4 regions of the Paenibacillus sp. JT31N17 genome follow, and region 1 is predicted to be linked to each of the others. Evidence: riboswitches for the same ligand, from Rfam matches in the RefSeq annotation. Region 1 holds a riboswitch; each other region holds the start of a gene.

The links. Region 1 has a riboswitch for cyclic di-GMP ahead of AC0YOB_RS11310 (pyridoxal phosphate-dependent decarboxylase family protein). Riboswitches for the same ligand answer to the same signal wherever they lie in the genome.
Region 2: linked by a shared signal. The riboswitch ahead of AC0YOB_RS21560 (hypothetical protein) and the one ahead of AC0YOB_RS11310 (pyridoxal phosphate-dependent decarboxylase family protein) in region 1 are both predicted to bind cyclic di-GMP.
Region 3: linked by a shared signal. The riboswitch ahead of AC0YOB_RS25460 (acyl carrier protein) and the one ahead of AC0YOB_RS11310 (pyridoxal phosphate-dependent decarboxylase family protein) in region 1 are both predicted to bind cyclic di-GMP.
Region 4: linked by a shared signal. The riboswitch ahead of AC0YOB_RS10635 (DUF342 domain-containing protein) and the one ahead of AC0YOB_RS11310 (pyridoxal phosphate-dependent decarboxylase family protein) in region 1 are both predicted to bind cyclic di-GMP.

The regions. Positions count from the first base shown of each region.
Region 1 is NZ_JBWDNP010000002.1:856,309-864,083, reverse strand. Features, by position in the region: gene AC0YOB_RS11315 (methyl-accepting chemotaxis protein) at 1-499, opposite strand, end outside; gene AC0YOB_RS11310 (pyridoxal phosphate-dependent decarboxylase family protein) at 492-2,174, opposite strand; cyclic di-GMP riboswitch class I at 2,288-2,374, opposite strand; gene AC0YOB_RS11305 (SDR family oxidoreductase) at 2,694-3,572, shown strand; gene AC0YOB_RS11300 (aldo/keto reductase) at 3,677-4,660, opposite strand; gene AC0YOB_RS11295 (5'-deoxyadenosine deaminase) at 4,805-6,133, opposite strand; gene AC0YOB_RS11290 (hypothetical protein) at 6,226-6,573, opposite strand; gene asnB (asparagine synthase (glutamine-hydrolyzing)) at 6,747-7,775, shown strand, end outside.
Region 2 is NZ_JBWDNP010000006.1:445,577-453,351, reverse strand. Features, by position in the region: gene AC0YOB_RS21575 (glycoside hydrolase family 88 protein) at 1-981, shown strand, start outside; gene AC0YOB_RS21570 (lipopolysaccharide biosynthesis protein) at 978-2,525, shown strand; gene galE (UDP-glucose 4-epimerase GalE) at 2,531-3,580, shown strand; cyclic di-GMP riboswitch class II at 3,683-3,765, shown strand; gene AC0YOB_RS21560 (hypothetical protein) at 3,745-3,951, shown strand; gene AC0YOB_RS21555 (helix-turn-helix domain-containing protein) at 3,955-4,284, opposite strand; gene AC0YOB_RS21550 (ABC transporter ATP-binding protein) at 4,578-6,380, opposite strand; gene AC0YOB_RS21545 (lasso peptide biosynthesis B2 protein) at 6,733-7,191, opposite strand; gene AC0YOB_RS21540 (lasso peptide biosynthesis PqqD family chaperone) at 7,219-7,533, opposite strand; gene AC0YOB_RS21535 (aldolase) at 7,530-7,775, opposite strand, start outside.
Region 3 is NZ_JBWDNP010000009.1:243,518-251,292, reverse strand. Features, by position in the region: gene AC0YOB_RS25485 (3-oxoacyl-ACP synthase III family protein) at 1-482, opposite strand, end outside; gene AC0YOB_RS25480 (SDR family NAD(P)-dependent oxidoreductase) at 540-1,289, opposite strand; gene AC0YOB_RS25475 (hypothetical protein) at 1,323-1,556, opposite strand; gene AC0YOB_RS25470 (hypothetical protein) at 1,673-2,626, opposite strand; gene AC0YOB_RS25465 (3-oxoacyl-ACP synthase III family protein) at 2,713-3,702, opposite strand; gene AC0YOB_RS25460 (acyl carrier protein) at 3,793-4,050, opposite strand; cyclic di-GMP riboswitch class I at 4,234-4,327, opposite strand; gene AC0YOB_RS25455 (ABC transporter permease) at 5,096-6,028, shown strand; gene AC0YOB_RS25450 (carbohydrate ABC transporter permease) at 6,042-6,929, shown strand; gene AC0YOB_RS25445 (ABC transporter substrate-binding protein) at 6,989-7,775, shown strand, end outside.
Region 4 is NZ_JBWDNP010000002.1:714,202-721,976, forward strand. Features, by position in the region: gene AC0YOB_RS10625 (AraC family transcriptional regulator) at 1-702, shown strand, start outside; gene AC0YOB_RS10630 (LytR/AlgR family response regulator transcription factor) at 714-1,448, opposite strand; cyclic di-GMP riboswitch class I at 1,884-1,969, shown strand; gene AC0YOB_RS10635 (DUF342 domain-containing protein) at 2,056-3,903, shown strand; gene AC0YOB_RS10640 (HD domain-containing phosphohydrolase) at 4,005-4,955, shown strand; gene AC0YOB_RS10645 (hypothetical protein) at 5,113-5,469, shown strand; gene AC0YOB_RS10650 (hypothetical protein) at 5,589-5,891, shown strand; gene AC0YOB_RS10655 (hypothetical protein) at 5,930-6,241, shown strand; gene AC0YOB_RS10660 (DUF1641 domain-containing protein) at 6,754-7,188, shown strand; gene AC0YOB_RS10665 (NAD(P)/FAD-dependent oxidoreductase) at 7,216-7,775, shown strand, end outside.

The DNA of each region.
Region 1 (7,775 bases):
CATCCGTGTAGGGAACGAAGATGGATTTATGAATACCGAATTCATCCTTGTAGATTTCGCTGACAATTGTCTTGTTGTCGGTCAGAGCCTTGTTCATATCAGCCGTAAACGGATAGTCGGTCCCGTAATCGTCCGGTACATCGGCTAACACGACGATATGGTCCTTACCGCCGCTTTTGGACAGCACATACACATTCTCCAGACCATTCTTAACTTTGACCTGTTCCAGATTTTCTTTCAGGGCGGCATAAAGCGGGTCGCTTGCATCCTTTACTTCGGCCTCGTAACCGGGAATGCCGGCTACCAGATCCGAGACAACCCCGATATCCGTATTCAGCCTTAGATCAAACTGCTGCAGCAGCTTATCGACCAGATTCGTATTGACGTAATAAGTTGTGCCTGCAAATGCGGCGCATGTAAATAATTGCAGCAGCAGGATGCTGATGATGACTTTGAGCGACAGTCGTTCCCGCACGGGACGCAATAAGGAATTAAACAACTTCGACGGACCTCCCTGATTGATACGGAGAATGGTACTGCTCATAAATTTCGTCTACTCTCTCCTTTAAGTAGCCGACAATTGCCGGGACATGCTCAAGCTGTGTATAAGGCGAGATCACAAACAGCTTGCTGGCGTATAAGGGGACTTCCACACCTTCCTGGGATAAAACCAGCAGATGCTTCTTGGTGTCCCCAAAAAACATGTCATCGCGCCGCTCCCCGAGCAGTTCGAATAATCGTTCATTAAGCCGGTTGTTTCGGACGAGCTCATCAAGCGGGCACTCCCCGGCCAATTCCTCTTGGAATCGGGAAATCCGGTTCTCATAAATCCTCAGCAGTGTCGTAATACCGGGATTGTCGGGGTTTGCGATCACCATCTCGGGAACTTCCTTCATGAGCTGCCTGCGGAAAGCCAAATTGACCGATACAAACTGCGCCAGCAGCTGTTGATACCCTTCAATGCCAAAAGCCTGCAGAGCGCTGTAGATGCTGATCGAGCTGGCCATTCGGGAGCATTCCAGCGTGTAACCGGTATGATACTGGCCATATCCGCGGTATCCCACATAAGGCGTTTCGTCGGGATTCAAATCAAGCAGCCGCAGAGATTCCGCTTCTTTAACCAGGAGCAGGCTCGTCAGATACGGCGTTTGTCCCAGCTTTTGAAAATCAAAGCACATGGTATCGGCCAGATGAATATGCTTCATTTTGCCTGCGATCGCATGGAGAGCTCCCAGCGTTTCCATGTCCAATGCAAGCGGATTAAGGGCAAAATCATAATCATTGAAAAAAGCGAAAAATCCTCCCAGCGCTGAGTCCGCATGAATATGCGGCCTGTTTAATCCATTAGCCGCGGCAGCTTGTACGGCAATATTCATAATATCGGAAATATCGTCAATTCCCATAGCATCGGTCGTCCCCGTAGTGGCGACGATATAGATCGGAATCCCGCCTGAACGAATAACCTGCTCCAGCTTCCATTTCAAATCCGCTGTGTCCATGGAGCTGTCGCTTCTTGTCCGGATTTTGACCAGACGGTCGCTTCCAAGTCCTGTCGCTTCCATGGATTTGTACAGACTGTAATGAGCCGAATCCGAACAGAAGGCATACAGATTATTCGGCACTCCCGTGCGTGAAGCATCCGGAGCGAATTTGGCGATTGCCAGCCGCAGACCGGTGAAGATTGCCCCCTGTCCGCCCCAGGTTGTGTAGCCGCCGCTTCTCGTATGGTCATAACCGGCCAGCTTGGACATCATGCTGACGACCCGCACTTCAGCTTCAGCTCCGGCCGGGCCATATACGTCCCACAAATTATTGCCGTTGACAAGCATCGCGGCGAGCATTCCCATAATGCCCGGAATCGATGCCATAGGCAGAATATTGGTCATAAAATATTTGGTATGGTAGGGATGCGCATGCATCAGTTCAATCAGGCCCCGGGTTACATCTTCCATCGCCTTCCCCTGCGGGGGGATAACGCTGCTCTCATTCAGTTGTCCATAGAAATCGCCTGACCGGTCCTTGCTGCCCTTCAGGTTTACCCTCTCAGGGTCCTTCAAAAGATCGAAGCCCGTCATCAGCTGCTCCATAAGCTTCATCAATTGCATCCGGTCCTGCTCATTCCCATCATCGCTCGGAAACCATTGACGTACATCTTGAACTGGTGACATCTTCATGTAATAGCCTCTTTTCTGTAACCAATTTATTTTGTGATGCGAAAAACCCATAAATGATCCGCACAGCAAAAAAACAGCATAATGGGCATGGCAAGCCTAAACAGCTGTTAAATGGATGCAACTGGCTGGCATTTCCACTGTTGGATGATGCCCCTGTAGTTTTGCGTCACTACTTTTCAATAGCTTTGCCTAGTATTCAATTTGTCTTCGCCATGGAAATAATAGACCGGGAAGCTTAGTCGTATATTACTATTTTGTTCCATTATCTTCAAGGATTTTTGGGCCTTTTAACAATAAAATTATAAATAAGTTACGAATTTATTACAATTATTGACCTTTCGACATTAAAACCAGTTCTAAAGACTTATTTTTTTTCAAGTTTTCTCCTCTTTTCTAGAGATTTATTTTTTTTCATTTCTGCATGCCCGGGGTAATAGTTCAATGGAACGCGTAAGAACAACGTATTCGTGGAATGATAGCTTATCGAAAGGAGTTGTTTCTCAAATGACGAAGCAGCCTATGACATCTTCAGGCGAAACGCCAGCAAGGCCAACCACTTTACCGCCTCAGCATCAAAGCCGGCAGCCAGGACTGGAATCCAAAATGACGCCAAGCCCGCAATTTGAATCTTCCGGATTAAAGGCAGCGGGCAAGCTGCAGGGCAAGATAGCCATTATATCCGGAGCAGACAGCGGGATCGGCCGTGCCGTTGCAGTTGCTTATGCCAAGGAAGGCGCCGATATAGCCGTTCTATATTTGAATGAACAAAGCGATGCGGAGGTAACCAAGCAGTTCGTGGAAGAGGCCGGCCGCCGCTGCATTCTGCTGGAGGGAGATATCGGCGATCCGAATTTCTGCCGCCAGGCCGTGGAGGAAACCGTTAAAAGCTTGGGAAAACTCGATATCGTCGTCAATAACGCGGCAGAGCAGCATCCCCAGGATAAGATTGAGCTCATTATTCCCCAACAGCTTGAACGGACCTTCAAAACCAATATTTTCGGGATGTTTTATTTAACGCAGGCGGCTATGCCCCATTTGGCAAGCGGTGCAGCAATCGTTAATACGACATCCGTAACCGCCTACCGGGGAAGCCCGACATTGCTCGATTATTCGGCGACCAAAGGAGCCATCGTTTCCTTTACCCGCTCCCTGTCCCTCAATCTTGCCGATCAGGGCATTCGCGTCAACGCCATAGCGCCCGGCCCTATCTGGACACCTCTTATTCCTTCAACCTTTGATGAGCAGAAGGTGGCCAAATTCGGCGCCGATGTCCCGCTCAAGCGTGCCGGACAGCCGGAGGAACTGGCTCCCGCTTATGTGTACCTCGCAAGCGAGGATTCTTCTTACATGAGTGGTCAAGTCCTTCACATCAATGGCGGGGAAATTGTGAACGGGTAGCATTCCCGAAGAAAATGATCTGCAGCTTGGAACAATTTAAAGAGGCCCGGACAAGCGAAGGAATTCGCTCGTCCGGGCCTGCCCGTGCTTAACTATTCTCTTATTCAATAAGGTCCTCTGATATAGTTGTGGACCTCTTGCTCGTAGAATTGATGGATTTTGTCGAGCTCGCTTCGCGTATAACCCGGAACATTGGCCGCCCGCAAATTATCTTCCACCTGCGAGACGTTTCGGAATCCCGGTATGATACAGGTAATATGGGGATTATCCAGAAGGTAGCGCAGCGCGGCGCTGGCCATATTCGTTCTGCCCTCGGCAATCCATGACAGCTCCTTGCTCAGTGATACGCCCATCTCGAAGGCAATTCCGGCGAAGGTCTCACCAACATTAAAGCTTTCGCCATTACGGTTGAAGTTCCGGTGATCGTCAGGGGCAAATGTTGATTTCTCCGTGAACTTGCCCGTCAGCAGCCCGCTGGCAAGCGGCAGACGCACCAGAATGCCCACTCCCTGCCCGAAAGCCTTGGGAATCAGCTCAAGCTCCGGCTTCTGCCGAAACAGGTTGTATATCACCTGCAGCGCCTTTACATTGGGATGCTGCAAGCAAATAAAACCCTCTTCGACGGTTTCAACGCTTACCCCGTATTCGCGGATTTTGCCTTCCTCGCGCAGACGGTCAAGCGCGCCGAATACCTCGCCGCTTCGCAGAATATCCGTAGGCGGACAATGCACCTGGTACAGATCGATTCTTTCGCGGCCCAACCGCTTCAAGCTTGCCTCGCAATAGGCCCGCACCGACTCGTAGGAATAGGAAGCCGGATCCAGAAGATCACCGGCACGGCCAAACTTGGTCGCGATGTAAATTTCGTCCTCCCGCCCTTTTGTCGCTTTGGCGAGCAATTCCTCACTATGTCCTTCACCATAAACATCTGCGGTATCGAAGAAGTTGACGCCCTCTTCCATTGCACGTGACAGCGCTTTGAGCGCCGAACCATCGTCCGTTCCGCCCCAGGATCCGCCGATAGCCCATGTTCCGAAGCTGATTTCACTAATGTGCAATTCGGTGCTGCCCAGTTGTCTGTACTTCATGATATCAACCGCCTTTATGTTTTGATGGCGCTTTCTTGCCTTGTTCCATTATGACTGCCATTCCCGCATACTGCAAGAGGACGAGTCGCTAAAATACAGAAATGGCGAGCCTGCTCTCCTGCAGACTCGCCAAATATCCTCAGGTCAAATCCTTGCGAGCAGTCTGGCGATGGATTTATCCGCTTCCCGGAGCACGAGCTTCTTGTCCATCGTCCGTACTCGCCCCCGCTGAACGACGTTTTTGCCGTCTACCCACACAGAGTCGACATTACCGCGGGAGGCGGCATACACAACACGGGAGTACGGGTCGGCATCAAAAGAGGGAAACGTGTGAAAATCATTCAAGTTCAGCAGGACCAGATCGGCCTTCTTGCCCTTCTCGATGGAACCGATCAGATGATCCATACCGAGTGTCTGCGCTCCGCCGATTGTAGCCATTCTCAGCACTCTCCGGGCATCCATGCTCTCCGGCCCGCATCTGGGCTTGTGAAGCAGAGCGGTCAGCCGCATCTCCTGGAACATATCCAGCGTGTTGTTGCAGGGTGCCCCATCTGCGCCAATTCCCATTCCGATGCCCTCATCCAGCAATTCGGGCACCATCGCGATGCCGGAGGCGAGCTTCAGATTGGAACCCGGACAATGGGTCATCTTCGTACCGGTCCGCTTCATGATGGCCCGCTCTTCCACGTCCAGCCAGATGCAGTGAGCGAGAACCAGCCGGGGGGAGGTAAGGCCTATATGATCAAGATAGACAATGTTGCGCATACCGCGCTGACTCATTACAAGTTCGATTTCCTCCTGATTCTCCGCCGCGTGCGTATGAACCAGCACTCCGTAACTGGCAGATAAATCGCGCACCTCAGTAAGAAGACGCTCCGAGCAAGAAACGACAAATCTTGGACAATACGCATAGCTGAGACGGCCGCCATCATGGCCATGCCACTTCTCCAGCAGCCGTGTGCTCTCCTGCAGGGAGGCTTCGGTTTGTTCCTGAAGACCTTGCGGCACATCGCCGCCCGCATCCATCATAACCTTGCCGGATACGGCCCGGATGCCGCTCTGCGCCATGGCTTCAAAGGCGGACTCGGTGTGGCTGACAGTCTCCATATCCAGAATTGTCGTGGTCCCGCTGAGCAGCAGCTCGCCAATGCCGAGCATGGCCGAATAATAAATAGATTCCGCATCATGGGCAGCCTCAAGAGGCCATATCCTTGTCCGCAGCCAGTCCATCAATGCCATATCGTCCGCGCGGCCGCGGAAAAGCGTTTGGCATAAATGGATATGGGTCTGCACGAATCCGGGAAGCAGCAGCTTTCCACGGGCTTCAATGACTGTCGTATCCGGCTCAAGGTCCGTAATCCTGCCGCCAACCTCAGCGATGATATCATCCCTGATCAAAATATCTCCGGTCAGAATCTCATCCTTGTCATTCATCGTCACCATCTTGACATTACGCAGCAAGGTTGAACCCATAGGGGAAGCCTCCTCCATCATCAGATGCTCCCATTGTAGCATGAACATAGGGAAGAGACTTTACATCTCAAGTTGAATATAATCCTGACAAGTTAGAGACTTTCTTCTGAGAACAAGCCCATCGTCGAGATATGCCGCCTGGTTTCCTCCGTACCTCTTTCGTACAGCAGCTTGTAGATATCCATGAGCAACCCGTCAACACCGGCGTTGATCTGTTTGTCCGAGGATGTTTCGAAAAAAGTTCCTCCAAAATGAAATGCCTGCGCTTCATCCATACTGGACAATTCCCCCATCAGCTCCTGCAGTTGGCCCAGCTCCTCTTCACTTGCGGTTATTGCCAGTTCATAGGCTGTTGCTCCCTGATCCTCCAGAATCGAACCCGCCTGGACGGATACATAATAGGTTTTACGGCTGGTTGAATCTTGTGTATGCTCTTCCATATTCGTGATTGCCCCTTCCCGTTCTCATTCCACTTCCGCGCCTTCCATTCGATAATGGATCCGTACGCTTCGCTTCTCTAGCATCCCCATCCGGACAGACATTTTATGCTGGCTGACGGCATAACCATCATAGTACCGCTGTTTAAGCCCTGCTTAGAGAGGAATGAGAGAACATGTGTGGAATCACGGGCTGGATCGATTGGACCGACGACCTGACCAAGCAGTACGCCACTCTGGAACAAATGACTGAAACGCTGGAAAATCGCGGGCCGGATGCCTCAGGTACATGGCTCTCCCGCAGTTGTGCACTGGGTCACCGCCGGCTTTCTGTTATCGACCCTGTCAATGGCGCCCAGCCGATGATACGGACAACTGAGGATGATACGTATGTCATTGTTTATAACGGCGAGCTGTATAACGCCCCCGAACTGAAGCGGGAGCTGGAGGGGCGCGGCAGAAGATTTACTACCACCTGCGACACGGAAGTGCTGCTGGTTGCCTATATGGAATGGGGTCAGGCATGCATTGAGAAATTCAACGGCATATTCGCCTTTGCCATTTGGGATTCGCGGGAGGAGCATCTGTTCCTTGCCAGAGACCGGCTGGGTGTAAAGCCCTTGTTCATTGCCAAGCAGGATGGGCGGTTCGTATTCGGTTCGGAGCTCAAAGCTCTGCTCGCCCATCCTTCCGTTAAACCTGTTGTTGGCGCGGAGGGTCTGGCAGAAATTTTCATTATGGGACCTGCGCGAACACCGGGCCAGGGAGTCTACCGCGACATCAGCGAGCTGCTGCCCGGCCAGTGCGCCACCGTCACCCGCTCCGGGGTTTCCATCGTAACCTACTGGAAGCTGGAAAGCCGGCCGCATACCCAGAACGTCCAGGAGACGGCCCGCAGCGTGGGCGACCTGCTTAAAGACACCGTCGAGCGCCAGCTCGTATCCGATGTCCCGCTTTGCACGCTGCTGTCCGGAGGACTGGATTCCAGTGCCCTTACGACCTATGCCGTCCGTTATTATGAGCAAAACGGGCAGGATAAGGTCCATACCTTTTCCGTTGATTATGCGGATAACGATAAACATTTCAAGGCTCACGCTTTTCAACCCAATTCCGATGCGCCCTGGATCGAGCGGATGACCAAACATCTGGATACTGTCCATCATCCAGTTCAATTTGACACGCCTGAGCTTGTCGATGCGCTGCGC
Region 2 (7,775 bases), on a different contig from region 1:
GTCGTGATTGATATGCTGCAGGGAAACTATACCAAGAATGCGATCCAGCACTGGCAAGAGGCGTCCCTGCTTATCGGCTTGTCGGAATATGCGGACAAGAACAAGGATCGGGATATCGAGAACGAAATCAGAAAATACGTGAAAGCCAAATTTGACAGCAGCGGGAACTGGGTGGAGAAGCCCAGGCATATCGATGGCGCCATCGTGGCTTATGCTGTGATGAAGCAGCAGTGCATCGATCCGGATGGATTCAAGCCGGCGTTCGACTACATTTGGGAGTTCATTAAGGAGCATATCGGGGATGACGGCACGGTCATGTACCGCAAATCGATGAAGAACTACCGCTATGTCGATACGATCGGCTTTGTCTGTCCTTTTCTTGTCGCGTACGGTCTCCGTTATGACAAGCCGGAATGCGTGGAGCTGGCCGTCAGGCAGCTGGTCGAATACGAGAGGCACGGCATGCTTGATCATCATTATCTGCCAAGCCATGCTTACCATGTGGATCATAAAACTCCGCTTGGCTTGTACGGCTGGGGGCGGGGCTTGGGATGGTTCGCCATCGGGCTCATGGACGCCTGGCGCGAGCTGCCGGCGGCTCATCCCGACAAGCCGCTGCTCGAGGGGATGATTACGAGATTTGCGGCAGCCTCCCTCGCCTTCCAGGGCACGGAGGGGAACTGGAACTGGACGATTACCCGCCAGGAGTCCAGAGCGGATTCGTCGGCCACGGCGGTGCTTGGCTGGTTTCTCGGCGAAGCTTCGCATCTGGAGCATCTCGCGGAGGCTTGCTCCAAGGGATCGCAGCGGGCAGCCTCTTATTTGATGAAGGTAACCAGGCGCAGCGGTGCAGTCGATTTCTCCCAAGGGGATACGAAGGATATCGGCGTATATTCCATGCTGTTCAATATTTTGCCCTTCACGCAGGGGTTTTGCATCCGGATGATGACGGACAAGGGCCGGGATCAGGTGCCGGCATGAGAGTCCGCAGCTCATTAATTAATATTGCGGCGGGACTCGGCAACCAGATCGTGATTACGGCCCTCAGTTTTATTTCCAGGACAGTGTTCATTAACAGCCTTGGCATCGAGTATCTGGGTATTAACGGATTGTTCACCAATCTGCTGACAATGCTCACGCTGGCGGAGGCGGGTATCGGCTCCAGTATTATCTACAGCCTCTATAAGCCCGTCGCGGACAATGACAGGGACACCATCAACAAGCTGATGAAGCTGTACCGGAATGCCTATCTGGTCATTGCTCTCATCGTGGCGCTCCTTGGCTTATCCGTGCTGCCTTTCCTTGACCATTTTGTCAAAGATTCCAGCGTGGAGCATCTTACGGCCATTTATCTGATTTTTTTGCTCAATACCGTCACCCCATACCTCTTCTCTTACAAAAATTCATTTCTGAACGTCAGCCAGAAGGGATATATCGTGACGCTTGTGTTCACCTTGTCTTCGATTCTGTCAACCTGCCTGAAAATAGGAATTCTTACTTACACGAAAAACTATATTCTTTTTCTGATGATAGACAGTGTGATCACGCTTAGCACCGCGGTTATCCTGACGGTAACCGTCAACCGGATGTATCCGTTCCTGCGCGACAAGGTCAGCGGAGGGCTGGACAGCGTGACGAAGAAGGGGATCATCAAGAATGTGAAAGCCATTGTCCTGCAGAATACAGGCAGCTACTTCGTGCTTGGGACGGAGAATATTCTCATCTCAAGCTTCGTAAGTGTTGCGGCTGTCGGCTTGTACTCCAACTACAAGATGCTGATCGAAATCGGGCGGACCTTTATCAATCAGATTTTCAGCAATATGTATCACAGCATCGGCAATCTGGTATCCAAGGAGAGCAAGGATAAGATATTTGCAGTGTATAAAGTGACGCTGCTGCTTAATTTCTGGTTGTATTCGCTGTTTGTCATTCTCTTGTCCCTATTAATCGAACCGTTCATCACCCTGTGGATCGGTCCGGATTTCCTGATGAGCGGCAGCGTGCTCGTTCTGCTGCTGGCTCTGTTTTATGAAAGAGGCATGAGAAATTCCATCACGACGGTGAAAACAACGGCAGGCATCTTCCATCAGGACCGTTATGCCCCGCTCATTCAGGCGGCCGTATGCCTTGGCGTGTCCATTACGCTCGTCCAGACGATCGGGATAGCCGGCGTGTTTATCGGGTCGCTCATCAGCAGCTTGGCCGTTCCCTTCTGGACGACTCCTTATTTTGTCTACCGGAATGTATTCCAGCGGCCCTTGACGGATTATTTCAAGACCTATTTCATCTATACATTGGCAGGCGCGGGTGCTTATGCCCTTGCCAGCGCAGTATGCCATTTCATTCCCGCGAACGGCTTTGCAGAGCTGATAGGGAAAGGCATTGCGGGCTTTTTCACCGTGAATGTTCTTTATATCGCACTGTTTCACCGTACGGAAGAGTTTGGCTATCTGCTCGGAATCAGCCGGAGCATCATCCGCAGGCTGGCGATGAGCCGCAAGGTCAATCACAATATGGAGGGATAATCCTTATGGCGATATTGGTTACCGGCGGGGCCGGATATATTGGAACCCATACCTGCGTCGAGCTGCTGGAGGCCGGATATGACATCATTGTGGTGGATAATTTCGCCAACAGCAGCCCGGAGGCGCTCAATCGGGTAAAGGAAATCACAGGGAAATCCTTTCGGTTCTATCAATTGGACGTAAGAGACCGCAGCGCTCTTGAGGCCGTTTTTGCAAGAAATCAAATCGATGCCGCCATCCATTTTGCCGGTCTCAAGGCGGTCGGCGAGTCGGTTCGTTCACCGCTTTGGTATTATGAGATGAATATGAACAGCACGCTGGCGCTGTGCGAGATCATGAGCAAATATGGCGTGCACAAGCTTGTGTTCAGCTCTTCTGCCACCGTGTACGGGGCATCCGGGGATATGCCGGTGTCCGAGAATTCGCCCATTGGCGCATCCAGCCCCTATGGCCGCACCAAACAAATGATTGAGCAGATATTGCAGGATCTGGCGGCATCCAATCCCGAATGGGGAATCAGCATTCTCCGCTATTTCAATCCTGCCGGCGCCCATAAGAGCGGGAGAATCGGTGAGAATCCCTCGGGCACGCCTAACAATCTGATGCCTTATTTGTCGCAGGTGGCTGCCGGGAGGCTGGAAGAGCTGAGCATATATGGAAGCGACTATCCTACCCCTGACGGCACGGGAATCAGGGATTACATCCATGTTGTAGATCTGGCGCTTGGGCATATCAGAGCCCTTGGACGCATTCTGGATTCATCGGGTCTGAATATTTACAACCTGGGAACCGGGCGAGGTTCAAGCGTTCTGGAGATGATAGCGGCCTTCGAGAAAGCGACGGGGATTCATGTGCCGTACCGCTTCGCTGCCCGCAGGCCGGGGGATATTGCGGTCAGCTGCGCGGACATCCGGAAGGCCAGACAAGAGCTTGGATGGACTGCAGACCGTTGTATCGAGGAGATGTGCGAGGATACTTGGCGATGGCAGGCGAATAATCCCGAAGGCTACGATATCCATGAGAATCGGTTCATGACTGCTTTACTAAAAATGTGAATTATTCGACAAAATTAGTTGAAAAAATCAAAATTCGATCGCACGAAGCGACAGCATCAGCGGAAAGGCTTGATTATAATGGTGAATATAGAAAACGATTACATTTAAATAGGAGACGAAGAAGTGCGTTTTTACCTGGGCACCTTAAACGCATGGAGTCAGTGGTGCAACCGGCCGAATTCGGAGCGGAGGAAATGGTTATGGCGCTTGCAGAACGGATTCGCAAGGATAATTTGGACAAAGAGTGGGTTGAATTGATTATGATCGCACGGGCAATGGGGCTTGACCGGGAAGTCATCCGGGGTGTTCTGAGCGCCCTCCCGAAACTGGAAAACGGCACATTACCCATGGAAGAAAATACATCTACATAGTGCCTAATCCTTGTGGAGCCTCCATTTGTTGAATTCCAGAAATTCTTTAAACTGTTCCTTGCTCACGCCTGATGCCATGGCTTCGCGTACGAGGTCTTCCCATTCCCGGTCAAGCTGCCTTGCTTCGTCATCGGACTTCTGGACGTGAAGCAGTTCTTCTACGGAAATACCCAGTACGGTTCCGACTTTCTCGAGAAATTGAATGGAGGGATTTTGCTGAATCCCACGTTCAATGGAACTTAAGTAGGACTTGGCCACGCCCGCCCGCTCAGAGAGCTCGGTTAAAGAGAGCGCCTTTCTTTTGCGCAGCAGTTGTATGCGTTCTCCAATCATTATACGTATCCTCCAATGTTATAGCTTGCTGAACCTTATTATATCGGATTCTTCTTCATTAAGAAAGAATCTGTTGCTTATAACGAACAGTTGCGGAAAAGTGAACAGCGGTTTTATTGCGCTGAAGACTTTTCCGCTTTTTTTTTGAAATATATGAAAGTATAAATCCCGATTATACTTTGCTTATATTTCTGAGGGAAGAAACCAGGGTTTTGCCGCCAAAGGACGGCGATAGCCGTTTCTTTTCATGCATGGCCGCATGAATCTGCCTGTTTCCTCATCCTCTACGGCAGCTATACAATGGCTTCCTTCTGATTATCAAGCAGATGGCCGAATACTCCGTCCCGATCAGACGCAAGCTGCATGAAGCCTCCGCGCTGCACCACTTTCCCCTGATCAATGACAATGACCTGATCCGCGTGACGGATTGTGGATAAACGATGGGCGACCACAATAATGGTCATAGTTCCTTTCAACCGCTCCAGCGCCTCCTGGATTTTCTTCTCGTTCTCGGTATCCAGCGCGCTTGTCGCCTCGTCCAGCACGAGCACGGCCGGTTTGCTGATGATGGCCCGCGCCAGCACAAGCCGCTGCCTTTCGCCTCCGGACAGCCGGATGCCCCTGTCGCCAATGAGCGTTTCCAGCCCCAGAGGCAGCGCACGGACAAATTCAGCGGACGAGGCGAAGTCCAGCGCTTCCCACAGCTGATCCTCGCTGGCATCGGGCCTGATCATCAGCAGGTTTTCCCTGATGCTGGCATTGTACAGAAAGGGGTCCTGCGCCACATAGCCGATGGACCGCCGGTAGGCAAACAGATTCGCGTTGGTAATGGGTTCTCCGTCGATGAGAATCCGGCCCGATTCAGGCTGCATCAGGCCCATCAGCAGATCGATCAACGTGCTTTTTCCCGCGCCGGAACGTCCGACAAAGGCTGTCATCCGGTTAGCGGGAATGAACAGATTAATTGCCTGAAGCGTATGCGCAGCCTCCTGCCGGTGGTAGCGGAAATACACATTGTCACAGGTAAGCCCATGCTCCAGACGAAGCGGGGCCGGACTCAGGCCGGCAGGACCCGCCTCGTGCTGCTCCACCGCTTCCGCGCATTCCTTCTGGAGGCTGATGAGCGCTTTGAAGGCGGGGACCGTTGCCGCCAGCTGCTCCAGATTGGATTGAATGCCTGTGAATCTCGGCCACAGCCTGGCGAAGATCAGGATAACCAGCAGAAGCTGGGGACCCTGCGTATGAAAGAACTGGAATGAGATAAACACGAAGCCCGCGATCAATAGAGCAGAGGATATTTTGTAAACCAGCTGCGAATTCATTCTGAGCCGGATATACTCCATCTGCTCATGCATCATCCCCTGGGTAAGCGAATGAAGCCAGCCCAGGCGGGATTCCTCGAGGTTGTTGCTCTTGATGTCCTTGATACCGTTCAACTGATCGGTAATGCCGGCAAGGTAGCTTTGCGAGAGCTCCGAGGTTTGACTGCCGAGCACCTTCGCCTGATGAATATATTGGCGCGAGAACAGCGCAAGAACCGTTCCGCAGCCCAGTACGAATAAAGTCATGGCCGGCGAGAGCCAGAAGGCGAACACAATCTGGATAAGCGTAAACAGGAAGGAGGTCACGAGCTGGAGAAACAGGTTGATTCCGCTAATGACGCGCGCAAGCTCGATCGTTAACAGATTAATGAGATCCGACTTCCTCTTCTGGAGGAAAAAGGACCACCTGGACGCGAGCAGTGTGCTGTAGGTTTCAAAGCGCAGCTTGCGGCTGAAGATCTGCTGGATCTCCACATTGCGGATCGTTATTTTACGCTGAATGAGATTTTGACCGAACACGATCAATACATAAAGAGACAAAATCAGGGTCAGCGCCAACGTCTGTGGCATTGCCCGCAGCTCTTCGAGAATTTTGAAATCGTAGCCGCTTGCCTGCTGTACGCTCAAAATCCCACTCATGCTGATCATGGGGATCAGCAGCAGAATGCCGAGACTTTCAAGGAGACTGCTGAATACCATACCAAGCAGATTGATTGTGAGGGCAGCTCCGGAATAAGCGTATAGACGCTTCATGTAATGCAGGATGGGGTTCATCAAACTCGCTCCTAAAGTGAGACCTCTCGCCACCATTCCTATGAACGGCGGCAGCCGGTTTTTCCCGGCCTTATAGCCTGTATCAGTTTCACGTAGATAAATGTCTATAAGGTCTATGCGAAGAAACTAACTTAGCCGCCAGTGGATGGCGTCAGCCGTTTCTTCCCGGCCTTATAGCCTGTATCAGTTTCACGTAGATAAATGTCTATAAGGTCTATGCGAAGAAACTAACCTAGCCGCCAGAGGACGGCATCAGCCGTTTCTTCCCGCCTTATAGCCTGTATCAGGTTCACGTAGATAAATGTCTATAAGGTCTATGCGAAGAAACTAACTTAGCCGCCAGTGGACGGCGTCAGCCGTTTCTTCCTGCCTTCGCAAATTTCTGCACAACGATAAACCGGTTCATAACTTCCGCGCCGGTAATATAGACGGGGCCGCTGCGCAGCCAGGCATGGGCAATGAGCTGCCCGGTCTTGTCTTTGGCAGTTCCCATGTAAAGGGTGCTGTCGATTCTGCGGCGCTCCAGCATTTTCATGCCCGCGATGGCGCGCACCAGACATTTGCTCTCCCATGGCGTATGCCGGCTAACGGTATTGATTGCATGCGCGACCTGTCTGATTGCAGGCATACAGGGCGGGTCATAGTCCAGGGAGGTTTCCCGGGTCTGCTCTCCCAGCTTCGGGGCGATGGCGGCGAATGGCCGGAACAGCTGGCATCGTGCCCAGCCCAGCAGCAGACATGCCTCGACGAACATGAGCAGCGTCCTTCTGTCCGTATGAAGCAGCTTGCGGAGAATTCTGAAGATTTTCATATGAGGTCCCTACTTTTTAAATGAAAATTAGGATGCAGACAGATGTTCATCCGCTTGGGCGTACAGGATCAGTTCATGCTCGAGCAGATGGTTCAGAAACAGCAAAACATCGCGTTCGCATTCGCTGCTGTCAACCTCGTATTCAGCCGTCAACGTTTCAACGATCCGGACAACGGGACTGCCTGCGCCGATCAACTCCCACATTCTCCCGCCGGTCTCTCCCAAATTATAATATTTGCCATTGCGGACGCTCAGCATGACCTTCTCGCCATCCATGTCGCTCACGATATTGCCGGGGTATTGCGAGACAGTTCCGGTCGGCTGTACAACGCTTGGGTTCATGATGCTTCCTCCTTTTGAATGGTTTCGAGCAGAAGCGAACTGAGCAAGTGCGCGGTGAATCCGGAGGCGGGACGGCCGATCCGGTATACCGGAAGCCGGTTGATGAACCGGACAAGCATGCCGAAATGCCATTCCATGAGGCCCATCTTCTCCATTAACGAGCGGCGGAAGGTGTGGCGCAGCAGGGTATGGAACCGTTCAAGCCCGTCAACCGGCTGAATCCCGGTATCGGTTTCACCCGG
Region 3 (7,775 bases), on a different contig from region 1:
AATAAGGTAGCTGTTGCACCATCTCCAAGTAGGGGACGAGTAGAATTGTCTTTTGGGTTTACAAATTTACTAACCGTATCTGCGGTGACCAACAATACATTTTTCACGGTTCCATTTTCAATTAGTCCTTTTGCTAGAGACAGTCCATAAACATAACCTGAGCATGCAAGATTGATATCCAGAGCTCCGCATGTTTTAGGTAACCCCATTCGATGTTGAACAGCACAAGCTGTGGCCGGCGTGAAAAAATAATCAGGGGTAGTCGTACAATATATTAAAAATTCAATTTCTGATGGATCGCATACATTGGTGTCAAACAACTTTTGTATCGCTTGGCATGCTAGATCTGATGAATATTCATTTTCTGCTGCAATATGCCTAGAGTAGATGCCTATTTTTTTGGTTATATTACTATCCGGATCATTCAGCTCTTGATTAACTGGAACAAAGATTTCAATGGCCCTCATATAACTTGCATGCAAAAATATCACCCTCTTCATATAATTGATACTGGGACATTAAATTTCCTATATATTTGCCTATTTGAAAGAGGCATATCCATCGTCAAGCATAACAACACTTCCATTAATAGCACTGGCTTCATTTAATGAAATCATGTATACAGAATCAGCGATTTGTTCTGGCTGGATCAGCTTCTTGCTCATCATCTTAGATTCGAGTAACTCTAAGAAGCCGCTATCTTTGTAGGGCTTGATGATGTCGGTATCCACGTAGGCTGGTGCCACACCAACAACCCTAATGCCGTGAGGAGCGTATTCAAGCGCGGCAGCTTTGGTCATCATGTTGATTGCACCTTTGCTTGCGTGATAAGGGAAGGTACCCACACTGGCCAAATAACCAAATGTAGATGAATTGTTTATGATAATTCCCTTCGTGTTTAATTCCACCATTTTCTTCCCGGCTGCAACAGTTCCATAAGCTACGCCATGCTGATTCACATTAATAGTTTGGTGGTATTCATCCATATTGAACTCTAATAATGGTGTTAGGAAGCCTTTCCCGGCGTTATTAAACATCACGTCAAGGCTGCCAAACGTTTCTACAGCTGTTTCGATCAAGGATTCCACTTCCTCGTACTTCGAAACATCTGTTTTTACAAAAATTGCTTCTCCACCATTCGACTTAATGTACTGAACAACTTCATGTCCACGCTCTTCATTAAGGCCTGCAATGACGACTTGGTCACCTTGTTGCGCAAACTTATAAGCTGTATGCTTCCCTATACCACGTGTTCCTCCAGTTATAACCGCCACTCTCTTGCTAATCATCATCACTCATCCTCAAAGTTTATTTTGTACAACCTACTCTTCTACCAAATAGGTCAGAATATAAGCTAATACCACCTCTAACACGAGAATGTCTGCCATTGGAGCCAGTGCATGAGCGAACAACCGGGCGAGAGCTGTCCAAGCACAATGGATGGTCGGATTGATAATCTGGGTACGCATCAATTGGCATACTTTCGGGCTGCTTTCACCTGCCACAATTTTGAGCTTGAAGGCCGGCTGAGAAATCTCTTGAAGAGCCTGCTCGATATCGGAAGCTCACCGGTAAGCCTGACCAGCTTACGTATAGGCCCCAAGCCTGTAGCATCCGGAAAACCCTTACTTTTACTTTTTTTTGCAATTACAATCGGTTTTTTTTCAACGCTTCAAACTTTCTCAATTTCTAAAAAAATAACTACCTGGTTTTGCTCCACAAAGATATCGACATCGTTTATACTTTCTTGTGGTATTAGTTCTACGAGCTCTTGCATTTGTCCATTAGTTCGATAAATAAGCCACCAATCCATCACAGCTTCCATATAGCCACAATCAGCAACGTCCGGAAGATAATTACCTATCAACAACCGTCCTCTTGGGTTTAGTAAATCAAATAACTTGCTAGTTAATTTTTTTGCTACGCTATCCTTCAGATAATCATATAGACCAGCAGTGTATATCAAATCAAACTTAGGAAGAGACACTCTATCTTTAAGAATGTCAAGAACAGAGGCATGTATGGCTTCACCAAAGTCTTTTATCAGCTCTTCTGTCACAGAAAGGGATTCTTTATCTTGATCAATGGCCACAAACTTACCAATACTTTGGTTATTAGTCGTAACACTATCTTGCACTTCTCTTAAATGACCAGAAGAGATCGCAAGAATAGAAGGATTCTTAATTCGTTCTGATGTTTGATTAATTTTTCTGGAGAGGATACGTCTTCTTTCACGAACAGCATTGCATGCATTGCTTATGCTGTTTAACTCGTAGTATAGAGCCTCCGAAACATCTGCTTGTCCCTCCTTGAAAGGTAGCAAAGTTTTGTCATTATAAGCATAAATCAAGTCCATCATGACAGGGTCACCTGCATAGCCACGTGGTTTTTCGAACACTCGACGTGTTAGTGGCTCCTGTAGAAAGAAATGGTGTATTGAATGTTCACGATATTGTATGATAAATCGTTCCCAGTCTTCTGTTGATAAATGTGTACGTATGTTTCTTAATCCACCATACAAAGTACTTAAAGCTGCAGAGAATTGACCTTGATTAATCAATCCTTCAACCTGACCAAAAAGAAGCTCTTTTATATCCGTAATGTCCAACCTATCGGCTAGATTCAATTTAGTGCACCTCCGCAATAATCATGAGTACGTCCATTATATAGAGAGCATTTCGGATATTATTCGATTTAGATTAGTCCTTTCATTTACCAAGTAAGAGAGCATACTCCCCATGACAGACCCGCACCAAACCCGGCAAGCATCAGTTTATCCCCACGTTTAATTCTTTCAGCTTTCAATTCGTGGTATAAGGCAATGGGAATAGTTGAAGAGTTCGTATTTCCGTAGTCCCGAATCTGTATAGAGAACTTGTCTTTAGGAATCTCTAGCTTACCGCGGAGAGCGTCTATCACATATTCGTTAGCTTGATGAAAGACAAAGAAATCGTAATCATGGACAGTCTCTTTGTTTTGCTCGAGAAATCTTTTTATACTTAGTCTTACTTCTTTTAATACAAAATTAAAGACATCGAAGCCATCCATATAAAGTTCAGCTCTTGAACGCGTGTTACCCAATTTATCAACTTGTTCTACTAGCGCTTCAGGAGTAATGGGTTCGCGTAACCCACCTGCAGGAATGATTACTTTGCCTACACCACCACCATCTGTACCAAAAGTGAAGGTTCCTATAGATGAAGTCCCAAGTTCACTCCTGGATAGTAAAGTAGCCGTTGCACCATTTCCAAATAAGGGCCGTATAGATTTGTCTTTAGGATTTACAAATTTGGTGCTAGTATCTGAGGTGACCAACAACACATTTTTCGCCGTTCCGTTTTCAATCAATCCTTTGGCTAAGGAAAGTGTATACACGAACCCTGAGCATGCAAGGTTAATATCCAAAGCCCCACACGAATTTGGTAGACCTACTCGATGTTGAATTAAACAGGATGTTGATGGCATTAGATAATCAGGTGTTGCCGTACAGTACAATAGAAACTCAATCTCTGACGGGTGACATACATTAGAATCAAACAATTTTTGTATGGCTTGACATGCTAGGTCCGAGGGGTATTCATTATCACCAGCGATATGTTTGGAGTAGATGCCTGTTTTTTGGGTTACGCTACTTTCTGGATCGTTATATTCTTTGTTCTCAGGAACGGAAACTTCAATCGCTTTTATAAAACTTGTATACATAAATCTCACCCTCTTTGTCGCAATGATGGAGACCAAATATATTCAGTGTAGACCCGAATAAGATCAACATTAAAACTACAAATCAAATCATTACTCCATTTTAGATAATTTCGTTTCCACTTGATCGATTATCTTTTTGACAGTAGAAAAGTCCGAAATGAGTAGTTCGTCACCATCATTAAAATTAACTCCAGTGCTATCTTCCAAATCAATTACCAGTGTCACGAAGTCCAAAGAGTCTAGTCCTACCGCAGTTAGATCTTCGTTCATATCAATCTCACGTTGTAACTTCAATGTTTGTTTCACTATTGCAATAATTTCCGGTGTGACTTCATTAATAGTTTTCATTAACTTATCTCCTCATTAATGTAATTTTGTAGCTTAAATGAATAGTTTAGCTATTTTTCTGTTCAACCAACCCGAACAGATAGGCGAATGATCCTTTCAAATCGGATCCTACAATATTTTTTGTACGCAAAAAACCTCCAATCTAATAGATTAGGAGAATACGAAGGAAAAATATCCATCATATTCGGTAACTGGCTGGCATCATGGAATAGCTCGTCCACCTTAGCCCCTATAGCTTTGCGTCCCCCCTTTTCAGATGGGTTTGCCTTTGTCGCATGAAATTTTAATTTACTTTACTAATATATACTTATATACCACATTATAGAATGGTCTTTTCGACCTATTTCGGTAAATTTCAACAAGATTCGTGCAAAATTCTTATGTGAAACGAAATATATGACCCCCTCTCTACGTTTAATATCTTTCAAATTGCTCCCCCACGCCCGCCGCGCCAGGAATTTTTAAGCATATATCGATTTCCTAAAACTTACCTTTACATATGAATTTAACTAATTTTTTATAGGTTTCCGCCTATCTCAACAATTGATCAGCAAAACACCCAATACTAAAAAAACCTCTATAACATAAATTAACCCAATAATAACTTGTATCTTTACTCTTAATTTCTTATATCGGTTTATTTCGTATATTTTTGAGCTGCATATATTAGAAACCATAATCTCCGCGAGACTCCTCCCATTGCATGAAGGAATCGACAAAACTTTACAAAAATCGCCATCCCTATTATAATACATTTGCTTACAAGATTAATTATTTTGTTTGTAAATTATTGTACATATTGAGAGGGTTAAAAGGAGGTGTAGCGGCAAAATATTGGATATTATTGGAAATATAAAAAACGATGGGAATCTATAATTCATCTATATGAAAAACACTCAAATGAATGCGCGCTTGACAAAGATTTTTGGATTTAAGCAAGACAGACAAGGTCAAAGCAATTATTTTAAGTTGTGAAAACTTCCGGTTTTGCTTCTGCTTTTGTCGTCATTACCGACGATCTCGTCATGTAGAAGGGAACATCGAAATGAAACTGCTAGTGGCCGGTAAAAAGGCTAAAAATCTCCGGCGATACGTTGCGTTAGGGCTTATGATGCTGCCGGGCATCCTCTACCTTTTGATCAACAATTATTTGCCGATGTTCGGCGTCATCATCGCGTTTAAAGATTTCAACTATACCAAGGGCATCTTCGGCAGCAACTGGATCGGGTTCAAAAATTTCGAGTATCTATTCAAGACATCCGATGCGCTCCTGATTACCCGAAATACCATTCTATATAATGCCGCTTTCATCTGTTTAAACCTAATCGTGCCGGTCTTTATGGCGATTCTGCTCAATGAAGTCAGGAAAAGGTGGCTATCGCGCTTTTATCAGACCGTTATCCTGCTGCCCTACCTGATCTCGATGGTCATCGTCGGCTACCTCGTCTTCGCGATGCTCAGTGCGGATACCGGCTTCCTGAACAAAACGGCCCTGCCGATGCTGGGCTTGCCGGACTTCTCCTGGTACAGCGAGGCGCATGTATGGCCTTATATTCTGACCGTTGTTCATCTATGGATCAGCGCGGGCTCCTTGAGCGTGATCTACTTAGCCTCGATTATCGGCATCGATCCCGAGTATTACGAGGCGGCTACGATCGATGGGGCCGGTAAGTGGCAGCAGATCAAGCGCATCACAATTCCGCTGCTGGTGCCGGTGATTACGATTATGACGCTGCTGCAGATCGGCCGCATCTTCTATTCCGACTTCGGCTTGTTCTATCAGGTGCCGCTGAACGCGGGCGCTCTGCAATCGACGACCAACGTCATCGATACGTATGTCTACCGCTCCCTGATGACACTCGGCGACGTCGGCATGTCCTCGGCAGCCGGCGTCTATCAATCGCTTGTCGGTTTCGTATTGGTGCTGGCGGCTAACTTCGTCGTCAGAAAAATTAACAAAGATCACGCTTTATTTTAAGAAGGTGGCTCGCATGAAAACGAATAACTCTGTCTGGCAATGGTTCGTGCACATCGTGCTGCTCTTCATATCGACCTTATGCCTGCTTCCGTTCATTTTACTGCTCATCACATCCTTTACGGACGAGCAGTCGATTCTTCGCCACGGATATTCCTTTTTTCCGGAGGCCTTCAGCATGGCTGCCTATCAGTACTTATGGCATGAAATCGACCGCATTTTGCGCGCTTACGGCATCACGATCGCCATTACGGTGATCGGGACCGTTGCCGGACTGATCATTACGGCGCTTCTAGCCTACCCGCTGTCGCGAAAGGAGATGCCTCTCGGCAGGTTCTGGTCGTTCTTCGTGTTCTTTACTATGCTGCTTAACGGCGGACTGGTGCCGCAATACTTAGTCTACACGCAGCTGCTCGACCTGAAGAACACGCTTTTCGCACTGATCGTGCCGGGACTGTTAATGAATGCCTTCTATGTGATGATGATGCGCACGTTTTTCGCGACGTCGATCCCGGCTCCCGTAATCGAGTCGGCCAATATAGACGGAGCCGGCGAATTCCGGACGTTCGTTCAGATCGTGCTTCCGCTGTCGCTGCCGATCTTGGCAACCGTCGGGCTGTTCCAAATGATTCATTATTGGAACGATTGGTTTAACGGCATGATCTACATTACGGACAGCAAGCTGTTTAGTCTGCAGAACCTGCTGAACCGCATCCTGCTCGACTTCGATTTCCTGACCAGCAGCAACTTCGCAGGTAATACGGGCGATAGATATGCTGATGTTCCGAAGGAGACGGTGCGCATGGCAATGGCGGTCATCGGAATCGTTCCGATTCTGATTGCCTATCCGTTCTTCCAGCGCTATTTCGTAAAAGGGCTCACGATTGGCGCAATTAAAGGGTAAGGCCTTCTCCAGTTTTCCGCTGGTTGGCATATAACATTCTCTCAGGAGGTTTTCATTCCATGTTGAAAAAACGAAAAGCCGTACAAGCAGGACTGGCTGCCCTGCTGGCATCGGTAATGCTGCTGGCAGGCTGCGGCGCGAATAACGCAAGTAGCGCTAATAATGCGGGCGGCACCCAAAACGCTGGTGGGTCATCGTCATCCGAGCCAACCTCATCGCCGACATCAATCGCGTCGGACCTGCCTCCCTATGAGCTTAAGATCGCCTTTTGGGGCAATGATCAGAAGGATTTACCCGAAGTCGAAGAAGCAATGAACAGAATTTTGAAAGAAGAAATCAATGCCACGATCAAGGTGATGCCGGTAGCTCCCAGCCAGTGGGCGCAGCAATCGAACTTGATACTCACCAGCGGCGAGAAGGTGGATCTGATGATCGCCTCCACTCTACATAATTATCCCTCGCTAGCGGCAAGTGGGGTATATCTTCCGCTTGACGATCTGTTAGCAAAATACGGTTCCGGCATCCAGGCAGCCGTGACACCTGCCCAGTTATCGACTGCTAAAGTAAACGGTCAAATATATGCCGTTCCGACAGTCAAGGACATGGCCTCTTACTACGGCATTGAGATGCGTAAAGATTTGGTCGACAAGTACCATATTGATATAACCAAAATCAAAACTCTTGACGATCTAACTGCCGTCTTCCAGACCATCAAAGAAAACGAACCGGATGTAACGCCGCTTGTTGCCAAAAACCCTGGAACCTCTCCGTTTTATGCAGGTTTCCTTCCTTTTGATCCATTGGGGGGAAGCATCGGAGTGCTGCCGGATTACGATAATGGGCTGA
Region 4 (7,775 bases), 140 kb from region 1:
ATGATTATATTTCATAAGCCGAATGAGTTTCATGAATTTTATGCCGCCAAGGGCAAAGCGCCCAATGCGATCGTCATGACGTTCGACTGCCGCTCCGGCGCAATGAACCGTTTTGCGGATAAAGTGTTCAGTCTGGAGGATGAGGAGCGCAATCTGCTGGCGCAGATGATCAAGGAGGGTGAGAATGCCTTCATTTTCCCGTTCCGCCATCCGCTGGAGCGCCGCGAGGGTGCGGTGATCGGCAGTGAGCAGCTGCTCCGCTGTTACCTGGAAATTTTCCTGATCCGTCTGCTGCGCAAAAGCAGTCTCCTGCAGCCGGAGAAGCCCTTGTCCTCGCCAGCCCGGGAGAAAAGCAAGGATGAGCTGACCAGGCAGGCGCTTTTGTTTATGGAAGGAAGAATCGGCGGTCCGATGAATGTGAACGATATCTGCGGCGAGCTGCATATCAGCAAAACCCAGCTCAAAAGCTTATTCAAGCAGAATACCGGCTATTCCGTCAAGGAGTACTTCTCGAAGCTTAAGATCGAGCGCGCCAAGCGGTACATCCGGGAGGAAAGCTATAATTTCACAGAGATTTCCCGGCAGCTGGGGTTCAGCAGCGTCCATTATTTTTCCAAGGCATTCAAGAATGCCACGCGGATGAGTCCTTCGGAATATGCGCGTTCGGTGAAATCGCGAATGAAGCTTGAAACCGGAAATTGACTGCCTATTGCTTAAGGCTGTTTAGGGTCCCTCAGCTGAAGCTGCTCCTGAATATCTTTCATTTTCGATTTGGCGATCAACGCCTGTCTGGGGTAGCTACCGAAGAAGGATTGGTAGGTTTCACCCATCCTGGTTATACGGGACACTTTGCTGAGATTGATCAGATAGGAGCGGTGAGCCTGTACCAGATGAGGAGCCGGTTCCAGTTTGTCATAGGTTTCAAGGGGATCGTTATTCAGAGTATGTATAATAGATTTTTTTCCCATCTTTTCTATGAAAAGTATTTCATTAAAAGGAATGATATGAATATTTTTATTGATTTTTATAATCAGCTTGGGGTCCGGATTGATGAACAAATGATTGGCCTTCCGTTCCATTTCGAGGGTATGTTTCGTCCGCTCCAGCGCCTTGTATAGTCTGGTGCGAAGGACCGGTTTTATGATATAGTCGACTGCACCCATATTGAACGCTTCGATTGCATACTCCTGGCCTGGGGCCATCCAGATCATTTTCAGACGGGGGATGATCTGCAAATAGTCCTTCAGCGCCTTAAGTCCGCCCAGCCCCGGCTGCGAAGGATCGGTCAAAATTAAATCCGGCCTCTCCCGGACCATGATTTCCATAACGGAATGTTCGTCGGGAACTTCGCCAATGAGCGTAATATAAGGAAGCGCAGTGATAAACTTCTTGACAGTTTCTCTCGTTTGATTGTCTTCGTCAGCAATAATGACCCTGATATTTATCATTCTTGTTTACACTCCAATACTTGTTTTGGGCTGCCCGACGAAAAAAAGCGGAATGGAAAAATATTCAAAAACCCCATATGAAAACCGTTTATATTTTAAATATCTATTAGAAATATCTATTTTAATCATCGTTTTTTTGCAGAATCACGGAATGATATGATTTGAAATCATAACGCTAACAATATTAAAATGCAATCACCCTTCGTGCCTATCGGAAGTGGAGTGAAAATAGTTGTCGAATGACTTGAATAGTCGTTTTTCCGGCCTGAACATGGCAGATTTCAGGTATGAACGGCTGTAAACAGGCGAACTTCTTTATTTGACTGCATTAGACAAAAGACAGTCCTTTTAGTACACTCAATTTGGACTTGCAAGGTATATTTTCCTAATTATTAAAATTCAAATAGGAACTAGTGACTAATAATTAAGAAACTCAAACGATAAAGGCAAACCTGCCGAAAGTCAGGGACGCAAAGCTATGGGCCTAAAGAGAGCATCTCTATGGTCGCCAGGCTGCCGAATTGGTGGTGTATAAACACGATCCAATCGGATGGTGTTTTTTTTGTTAAAAAAAACCATTCTGGTCTGAGGTTTGAGAGGTGTTAACGTGAAGAAAAAAATCTCTGAAGATGAATTGTCCCAGCTGATCAAGCAATTGCATCTGGGTGAGGTGGATGCGGCTTCCAGATCTTCCACAGACGAAAGGGATATCAGAAGCCCCTTGAAGCAGGACGGCTGGATTCAGGTAATTGAACACCGGATTATTGTCCATGATCCCGTCAATAATGGCAAGCTCCCCGTCATCAGCGCTATTGCCCCGGTCAAACTAAAGGTAAATCATCATGACATACATTCAGAAATCAACGTGACTTCCAGCGACAGCATCCTTTGGGAAATTGAGAATCAACCGATGTATGAGATTACAGTCTCGGAAGACAAGCTTCACGCTTATTTCCACCTGCACGCCAAAGAACGGTATGCCTGGCAGCTAACCGATACAGAGCCTCTTGCCAAAATCATAATATCTGCCGAGGAAGACAGGAATATGGTTCTTGAAAGTGTGCATTTGACAGATGTCGCCGCCGTGCTTGAAAAGAAGTCGATCAAAGCAAACGTCGACCTGGCCGCTATTCATCAGGAATTATTGCAGCCGACCTACAGCCCGATTCTCATCGCCAGGGGCAAAGCTCCCGTACCCGGGAAGGATGCGGAGCTGGAGATTTATTTCTCCGAGGAGATCGAAAGCCGTTTCCATGAAACGGAAGGGACGGTTGACTTCCGCAATCATCTGCAAATCCCTTCCGTCACCAGCGGCGACGTTATTGCCAGGAAATCCCCGATTATCGACGGCATCCCGGGATACGATGTTTACGGCAATCTGATCACGCCCAAAGCGCCGGCTGATATCCTGCTGGTAGCCAAGTCGGGCGTAGAGCTGACTCCACAGGGGGCCATTATCGCCAGAAAAGAAGGACGCCCGCGGATTACGGGAACCAAAATCAAAGTCTTTGATATCTCGACAGCGTATACCGTCTCCGGCGATGTAGACATTGAAACCGGCAATATTGTCTTCTCCGGCGATGTGATCGTATATGGCAATGTAACCGACAATATGATTATTGAATCTCTGGGGAATGTATATGTCATTGGCAGTGTCTTCAATGCGACCATCACAGCAACGGGATGCATCCATATCCGGGGGAATGTAATGGGCAGCAAGCTGTATTCGGGATACTTCGGTGTCATGTTCAACCGTTTATACAACACCTCGAAGCTGCTGAGCAAGCAGATCGAGAAGCTGCTGATCGGCTCCCAGGTGCTGGAGCAAGCGATCCAGTCACGTGACCAGACGGTTAAATACGGACAGATTGTGCTGCTGCTGCTGGAGAAGAAAATGAAGGATATACCGGGGCTAATCAAGGATCTGCTATCCGTGGTCGCCAATATCCGCCATCTGAAGAAAGAAGAGTACCAGAAGCTGATGGAAATGGCGGCGGTTTTCCTGAAGCCCTCGCAGCTCATTGAGTCGGCCACCAGAAATGGCATCCAGAGCTTCTTGTCCCTATTGACGGACGCCCATCAGGAGGTGGCCCGCATGCAGGAGGCGCTGGTCAATATTACCATCAATCAATGCCATAACAGCGAGCTCAAATCCAATGGCGATATTTTGATCCAGCGCGACGGAGTTCTTGTCAGTGATTTGTACTCGGCCGGCAATATATCCTTCAAGCATCGGCTGGCCGTTTGCCGCGGTTCAAGGCTGGAAGCCGAAGGGGATATCACGGCGAAGATTGTAGGAGGGCAGACCGGAGCGGCCACGCTGCTGAAAGCCAAGAGGCGGGTCAGCGTCGTCAGAATGCACTCGGGAAGAGTCTCTATCGGGAATTACAGTAAGGAAATTCTGGAGTCTGTCGAAAATACAACCTTTGATATCGATAACATGATGCAGGCTTAATCTGATTTCTTCTATAATAAGCACCCCGTGAAAGTGGTGGAATCTTGGTGACTCCGACTGTTCGGCAATATCAATATGTAGGCATGAGAGTAAATAAAAATATGTACAACCAAATGGGTGCCTTGATTGTGCCTGCTTTTTCCCGGCTCACACGAAAAAATCTGAAGCGGCTCATTCAACATCAAATTACGCTGAAGGAAGAGGATATTGAAGATCTTCCGGTCCTGCACCTGCTGAATTCGGCTATTGTTGAAATCAAGGACGTCTTTCATCAGGTCCGGCACTTCGATGAGATTCCGTTTGCGCATGTCCGCAATACGATGGTGCCGATCATTGTGGATATGAGCAACCATATTTATTTAAAGCAGGTTTTCACCTATTTCGGCGAAAATGATGAATATACCTACCGTCATATTATCGCAGTTGCGCTGATTGCACGTTTAATCGGCAAAGTGAAGGGTCTTGGCGAAGAGGAATTGCTGGATCTGACCATCGCAGGCTTCCTGCATGATATCGGAAAAGCGAAAGTTCCTGAAGCGATCATGAATAAACCGGGCAAGCTGACGCCTGAAGAATTTGATGAAATGAAGAAGCATACGCTTTACGGGTACGAACTGATCAGGCAAACGCCGGGGCTTGCGCAGCGGCACGCCTTGGTGGCTCTGGAGCATCATGAGCGCGAGGACGGAAGCGGATATCCGCATGGCATCAAGGGAGAGCAGATGGACTCTTTCAGCAAAATCGTAGCCGTCGCGGATGTTTTTCACGCGATGATCTCGAAGCGGGTCTATAAGAAACAGGTTCCTTTCTATCAGGTTCTGCTGGAAATGTCGCAAAATGCCTACGGGCTGCTCGATCCGGAGACAACGTTATGCTTTCTCGCGCGTATCATGGACATGCTGATTGGCAGCGAGGTCTGCCTCTCCAATGGACAGCGGGGCACGATTATTCTGATTCATGCCAATGATCCCTTGAGTCCCCTTGTCGAGGTGAAAGGCCAATATCTGGATTTAAGCAAAGACAAATCGGTGCATGTGGAGCAGATCGTATAACGGGGAGGCTGCCTGTTTTTTTTCAACGGGCCTCCCTATATGGTTGTTCTGCAATCGGTGAGGAATGAATATACAAAAATAACGGCATAAATAGGAAGCTTCAAACAACCGCAGTGTGAAGAACAAGCCGCCGCCTTAAGTGAAAAGGGGGAATGGAATGCTGCAGAAAATCAGGGTAATGGGTCTTGAGTCGAAATATTCCACCTTATCTTTTATTTCGGTTACAGGCGTCATTATTCTGCATCTGATCCATTGGGCTTTGGCTCCACTCATAATGGGCGCGACAGCGGGGATGCAATTGCAGCATCGGGATATGGAGGGTCACGGCTCCGTTATTATGGATGTGCTCATTCTCGTGCTGTTTCTTGTCAATATAATCAGTATGTATTTTGCCTGCCGGCAGCTGGCGTTAGCATGGAGGAAACGCGCCAATCTGACGCGGCATACCTATTTATGCAGCGCAGTCTCCGTTATTGTCCTGTCTATAGGTGTATACACCATGTTTTCGCTGTAATCAGCTCCGTAATCAAATAGAGGACCGCCTGGCAAATTTGCCGGCGGTCCTCTATTTGATTTGCCAGCGGCAAGGTTGGCTAATAAAAGACAATAAAAAGCAAGAGAGTCTCGTATTTCATGGTGGGTTTATCTGCTATCCTGATCATGCATCCAATGATCAAGGTGCTGTGGTATCTCCAGTCCCAATACCATCATCTGCCGACGGTCCGGGGCGTTCTGCAGCAGAACGGCGGCGAGTACCAGGCGTCCGGTCCCCGGTATCATCAGGAAGAGAGCGGCACCGTGATGTCCATCGATATTGCGGCAGCCTACCCCGGCGAGGCGGACATCGAATCCTGGCGGCGATCCTTCAAGCTGGAACGGCAGCGGGAGGCTTTGATTGAAGTTACGGATGCGTTCGTCCTCGCGGAGCCCTGCTGAAGAGCTTTTTTACAGTCTGATCCCGCCCTGCCAGCCGGTTGCGGGGGAGGAAGGCTGCATCCGGCTGGAGCTGCCGGGACTTTGTCAGCCGCGCCGCCGGGCTTTCTTACATGGTGGGGACGCATTGGTTTGCGCTGTATGATTTCGGCAATGTGAACGGCCTGTTCGGCAAATACGGCATCTACGATTCCAGCGATGAGATGTGGGAAATTCTGCGGATATGTGGGAGCGACGCATCGTCAGCTGGCCGCTGCCGGATATGGACGGCAGGCGATGGCAGCGGAAACGGAAGTAAAATAAGGCAGCAACCAGTGGAAACCAATGGCTTCGCCCTTTGTCACCAAGGGTGAAGCCATTGGTTTTTTTGACTGATTAAAAATTTTTAAGTTTTTTAGGCGTGTAAGATCCGAACCAGCAGTGGGAGAAATAGATTGAATCTATAGAAGCTATGACGTCTAATCAAACCGCCTCCCGAGGGTTAGGCTTTTAGCGGCTTTTCCTTTCATACCAGTGTTCCGTAATGGATAGCAGGGGTGTTTTTGTACTTGAAAAATTCTCATTGGCCCAGGTAGAATAAGCAGCCTGACTATCCCGCATAATAAATCCAGATCCGCCATAAAAACAAAAGATCTGACAATTTGTTTTGGGGATGCAAAATTCGTCGTTTAGGTATACAATAGATACAGATGTGACTATGTCGATCGCATCAGTCTGGATACGGCCCACCTCTATGATTCTATGTGAAGATTTTCACTAAGAAGGCTGATAGATGAAAAATTATTACATTCCGACTGATTAGAAGAGTATCCGTTTTCAGCAGCGAGCCGGCACTATTTATTTGAATGAAGGAGGAAACGTGCAAATGTCAGAAACAACTGTACAACAAACAGAAGTTACCGCAGTACAAGCAGCTGCCAAGCCGGATGTGCTGGATCAACTGCTAAAGCCGGAAGTACAAGAGTCCTTAACGGTATTGGTGGAACAACTGCCGAAGCTTACCGAAATGATGACTCTGCTTACCAAAACGTATGACCTTGCTTCAAAAGTGGCAACGGACCGCGTGCTTATTCAAGATATGGTCGGAGGCCTTCAAGAGGTGGTAAAGCCGCTTGAGAAGAAAGTCAAAGGCTACGCATCTGCCGTTATCGAAGCGAATGACCGCGCTGAGCAAAGCGAAGCAACCATCGGTTTGTTTGGCATGCTTAAGCTGCTGAAAGATCCGGAGCTTCAGAAAATGCTTCGTTTCAGCCAAGCTTACCTGGATATTCTGGGCGAAAGAAATAAAAAAGACGAATAGATTAATCATTCAGAACGGAGGATGAACGTGAGTAAACATATTCTTATATTGGGCGGCGGTTACGGCGGCTTGTTGAGCGCTCTTTCGGCACGTGAGCATCTGTCGGCAGAAGAGGCTACAATCACAGTCATTAACCGTGTTCCTTCACATCAGATCATCACGGAACTGCACCGTCTTGCGGCGGGCAATGTGGAAGAGAAGGCAGTTGCCCTGCCTTTGGAGAAGCTGCTTAAAGGCAAGCAAATCAACGTTAAAGTCGGCACGGTTCAAAAAATAGACGTCGCAGGCCGTTCAGTGAAGCTTGAGGGCGGAGAATCCTATCGTTATGATTCCCTGGTTCTTGCTCTGGGCAGCGAAACGAACTACTTCGGTATTCCGGGACTGCAGGAAAACAGCCTAACCCTGAAATCCGTACAGGATGCCAACCGCGTCTACGCGCATGTTGAAGACCGCATCCGCGAATACAGCAAATCCAAAAACAAAGCGGACGCTACTTTCGTTATCGGCGGCGGCGGACTTACAGGCGTGGAGCTTGTGGGCGAGCTGGCGGACGAGCTTCCAGGCATCTGCCGCAAGAACGGCGTAGA